One region of the Mycobacterium sp. NGS11 genome, then DNA from elsewhere that is predicted to be linked to it. Evidence: predicted binding sites of a transcription regulator. Region 1 holds the regulator's gene; the other holds the start of a gene.
The links. The regulator LexA, encoded in region 1, represses DNA repair genes until DNA is damaged. The targets are predictions, from matches to a motif close to CGAACANNTGTTCG.

Region 1 (2,388 bases):
TTCAGCACCGATCCGTCCAACCTGGCGCCGCTGCTGTCCGGGCTGCAGGTGTCGGGTCAGGACCAGCCGAGCAATTCGGCCCTGCCGGCGCACCCGAAGAAGTCCTCCTGGCACTGGTGGTGGCTGGTGGTCGCCATTCCGGTGCTGGCGCTGCTCGTGCTGATGGCGTGGGTGCTGTTCGGTGGGCGGCGCCGGCCTGCGCACGAGGAGGCGGCGGCCTACGCGCCCGGTCGCGGGGGGAACCTCGGCTACGACGCCGACGAGCGCTGGGGCCACGACGATGCCGACGTCGGCGCCGACCCGTTCGGGCTCGGCGCGACGCATCAACCGGAGCCGGAACCGGACGCCGGGCGGGTCAGCTGGCAACGTCAGGCTCCTGCCGATAGCGACTATCGGTTCCACGAGGAGGAAGACCCCGACGCCGTCGATACCGACTCGATCCCGGTCGTCTCCGCGGAGATGCTGTCGGAGGACGAGTATGCCGAGGCGGGGGCCGACTACGCCGACTACACCGACGGCGTCCCCGAGGTCGCCGAGCCCGAGGCGGCGGACGACGCCGCCTACGTCGACGCCGACGGCCCCGATGCGGGTTATCCGCAGGAGGCGTATCCGGAAGACGAGTACCCCGACGTCGCCGTTTCCGGCATCCCGCCGGAGGGCGACGCGGCGGAAGGCCTCCTGGAAACCGCTGAGCCAGAAGACGAATACCTCGACCTCGCGGCGCCGGAACCGGACGTCGAACCCGAAGCGGACACCGCGACGGAGGCCGACATGACGGACACGGCGGTGGGAGCCGCCGCGGTCGCCGATGCGGTCGCGGCCGGGCCTCCGGCGCGAAGCGGTCGGCACGCCGCCGATGACGCCTCGGAAAACGGCCTGGCGGCCCCGGACGGGCGACCCACGATCCACCTGCCGCTCGATGATCCGTACCAGGCGCCCGACGGATACCCCGTCAAGGCCAGCGCTCGCTACGGCTTGTACTACATGCCGGGTAGCGACCTGTATCAGGACACGCTCGCCGAGCTCTGGTTGTCGAGCGAAGAAGTCGCTCAGGCCAACGGCTTCACCCGGGCTGACTGACCGAGGCCGGGCGCGCGTCAGACCTTGCGGATGACGGTGACGACCTTGCCCAGCACGCTGGCGTCGTTGCCCGGGATGGGATCGAACGCCGGGTTGTGCGGCATCAGCCACACCTGACCGCCGGCGCGTTTGAACGTCTTGACCGTGGCCTCGCCGTCGAGCATCGCCGCGACGATGTCACCGTTGTCGGCGACGTTCTGCTGACGGACCACCACCCAGTCGCCGTCGCAGATCGCGGCATCGACCATCGAATCACCGACGACCTTGAGCAGGAAAAGCGTGCCCTCACCGACCAATTCGCGCGGCAGGGGAAAGACGTCTTCGACGGCCTCTTCGGCCAGGATGGGTCCGCCGGCCGCGATGCGCCCGAGCACCGGGACGAACGTGGGTTCCGGTAGGGCGTCCGAACCGGCCACTTCGGTGGTGGGGGCCGCCACGTCGTCGTCGGCCCCGCGGACGTCGACGGCCCGCGGGCGGTTGGGGTCGCGGCGCAGGTAACCCTTGCGCTCCAGGGTGCGAAGCTGGTGCGCCACCGATGACGTCGACGTCAGACCGACGGCATCGCCGATCTCCCGGATGCTCGGCGGGTAGCCGCGGCTGGTGACCGAGGCGCGGATGACATTCAGAATGGTGCGCTGCCGTTCGGTCAGCGAGGAATCCACGGAGTGCAGCCGACCCTCGGGACCGGCCGATGAAACGTCGTTGCTGTCGCCCATGGCACCGAATGTAGCCGCACCGAGGACAAGAATCAAACATGTGTTCGAGTGGCGTGTCGCGGCGGTTCGCGTCGGCGCAAAACAAGCGCGAAGCCGGACGAATTACAGATGTGTAACTCTTCGGGATATCGGGTATTTGAGTGCTCGTGACAGTGGTAGAGGCCGACGAACTTGTCGGTGGTGTGATCTAGCGTTTGCTCGTGCGACACGCTTCGCTCAAATGTTCGGTTTCGAACATACAAGCGATTAGTGTCGAACACACGAGCGAGAGCTAGTTGACCGGAGGAACGAAGATGACAGTCATCCACACGCCCGCGCCGCGTACCAGCAGTCTTCGGCGCCCGATCAATGGACCCGTCCTGGGGCCTCGCTACGGACGGGACGGGCTGGCCCGGTCCCGCCGGCCCGCGCCGTCGCGGCCCGCGGGCGCCGCCACGCGCTACTACGGCACCGGGGTGGCAATGTCCGTCGCTCCGCACCGCAGGCGCGCCACCACCTGGGCGTCGACCATCGGGCTGGCACTGGCCGCCGGCGCGGTCACGCTGTGGCTGGGTCTCGTCGCGAACGTCGGCCAGGTGCTCAACGGCGACTC
Region 2 (2,388 bases), 120 kb from region 1:
AGGCGAGCCGGGTAGAGGTGCCAGGTCTGCCAGCGCCAGCCGGTGCCGTCGGGCTCGGCGGCCAGCACGGTCAGCGCGGCGTCATCGCCGGGGAAGGTGCCGCCGAGCCAGCCGTCCAGCCGCGCGCAACGGTCGCGCAGGTCCTGCGCGAGCCGGCGAAAGCTCGCCTCGTCGTGGGTGTCGGTACGCGACTGCAGGCGGTAACCGGGTGCGTCGGTGCGCTCGGGCAGGTCGGCCCCGAGATTGCGTGCCGTGCAGGAGATTTCCTCGGAGAACGCGTGCCCGACCGCGACGACATGTGACGCGCCGAGCACACCCAGCAAGAGCGTGGCGCCGCCGGCCGGGTGGTCCAGGCGGCAGCTGGCCAGGGGAGCGGGCACGGGCGCGTTGAGCGCGAGTCCCAGCCTTTCCCCGGATACGTCCGCCGGAGTCACGGCGAGCTGATGAAGGGGCACCGGCGTGACCTCTAGCCCTACGCCGAGCTGGGTGGGGGTGCCGAATACACGGTGATTTCGCCGGGCGAGACGGACTTGCCCGTCGAAACCTCCCAGGGCATGTCCGGGGCCCAGCGCTCGAACGAGAGCAGCGCCGACTCGTCGGCGTTGGCGCAGTCGACGAACTCCATGTCTCCGCCGGCCGGCAGGCCGGTGGCGCCTTCGGTCGTGTAGGAGGCGCGGCCGCGTTCGGACTCATGGAACGTGACGCCGTCGACGACGTATTGGTCGCCGGGCCGCAGGGACACATCCTTGCGTTTGACCCACATCGCCAGTTCCAGGCGTCCCTCGTCCTCCTCGACGCTGAACCAGAGTGGTTGATCGCCGCCCTCCAGCAGGTGCTCCCACCACACGAAGGGCCCTTCGCGGTAGGTGACCGATCCGCGCACGATGTAGTCGATGCCGCCGTAGCTCACGATGGCGCCGGGCCCGAGTTGGCGCGGCCCGAACTGCGGCATTGCGTCGGCGGAGAGCGGGTCCTGGCGCCCGCCCCGCTGGGCCGGCTGCTTGGGCCGTCGCAAAGCCACCACCAGCACCACGATGGACGCGATGAAGAGCGCCACGGCGATCATGACCAGCAGAGATCCCACGCCAATCCCTCCGTTGCCGCATTGCTCGAGCGAACGTGGGCTAAAGCTAACAGCTTTTTCATGCGTCGGCGTCCCAACGTTGCCCCGGGAAGCGCCGCGTGTCCTACCCAGACCTGTCGCCGGTGGCCGTAAGGTATCGAACAGCTGTTCTACTAGATGGGAGCGGGAATGCGGGTGATGGGCGTCGATCCCGGCCTGACCCGATGCGGTCTGTCGGTCGTCGAAACCGGGCGGGGGCGCGCGGTGGTCGCGCTCGATGTCGACGTGGTGCGCACGCCCTCGGACGCGCCGCTCGCCGAGCGGCTCCTGACGATCAGCGATGCCGTCGAGCATTGGCTGGCGACCCACCAGCCGGACGTCGTGGCGATCGAGCGGGTGTTCTCCCAACTCAACGTGTCGACCGTGATGGGGACCGCCCAGGCCGGCGGCGTCGTCGCGCTGGCCGCGGCCAAACGCGGCGTCGACGTGCACTTCCACACCCCCAGCGAGGTCAAGGCCGCGGTCACCGGAAACGGCGCCGCCGATAAGGCCCAAGTCACCGCGATGGTCACCAGAATCCTTGCGCTGCAAGCCAAACCGACACCGGCGGACGCCGCGGACGCGCTGGCGCTGGCGATTTGCCATTGCTGGCGGGCGCCGATGATCGCCCGGATGGCCGCGGCGGAGGCGATGGCCGCCGAGCAGCGGCGAAAATACAAGGCCACGCTGGACGCCAAGCTGAAGGCGGCGCGATGATCGCCTCGGTGCGCGGCGAGGTTCTCGAGGTGGCGCTCGATCACGTGGTGATCGAGGCCGCCGGCGTCGGCTATCGGGTGAACGCGACGCCGTCGACGTTGTCCACGCTGCGGGCCGGGACCGAGGCACGGCTGATCACCGCGATGATCGTCCGCGAGGACTCGATGACGCTCTACGGTTTCGCCGACGCCGACGCCCGCGACCTGTTCCTGACGCTGCTGTCGGTGTCGGGGGTGGGGCCGCGGCTGGCGATGGCGACCCTGGCCGTACACGACGCCGGGGCGCTGCGACAGGCGCTGCACGACGGCGACGTCACCGCGCTGACCCGGGTGCCCGGGATAGGCAAGCGCAGCGCCGAACGGATGGTCCTGGAATTGCGCGACAAGGTCGGCGCCGGCTTCGCGGCCGGCGGGGCGTCCCCGGCGGCGGGCCTCAACGGCCACGCGATCCGCGGGCCGGTGGTGGAGGCCCTGGTCGGGCTCGGTTTCGCCGTCAAGCAGGCCGAGGAAGCCACCGACAAGGTGCTGGCCGCCGACCACGGCGCCACCACGACGGCCGCGCTGCGCGCC

Region 2: ruvC (crossover junction endodeoxyribonuclease RuvC) is a predicted target of LexA. The motif match lies at 1,222-1,235, and genes of this name have one in related genera.

The regions. Positions count from the first base shown of each region.
Region 1 is NZ_JCALEJ010000011.1:19,158-21,545, forward strand. It holds gene AC5Y4T_RS14500 (LGFP repeat-containing protein) at 1-1,080, shown strand, start outside; gene lexA (transcriptional repressor LexA) at 1,098-1,796, opposite strand; gene AC5Y4T_RS14510 (LysM peptidoglycan-binding domain-containing protein) at 2,090-2,388, shown strand, end outside.
Region 2 is NZ_JCALEJ010000011.1:137,881-140,268, forward strand. It holds gene AC5Y4T_RS15235 (DUF2617 family protein) at 1-455, opposite strand, end outside; gene AC5Y4T_RS15240 (DUF4178 domain-containing protein) at 473-1,084, opposite strand; gene ruvC (crossover junction endodeoxyribonuclease RuvC) at 1,253-1,819, shown strand; gene ruvA (Holliday junction branch migration protein RuvA) at 1,816-2,388, shown strand, end outside.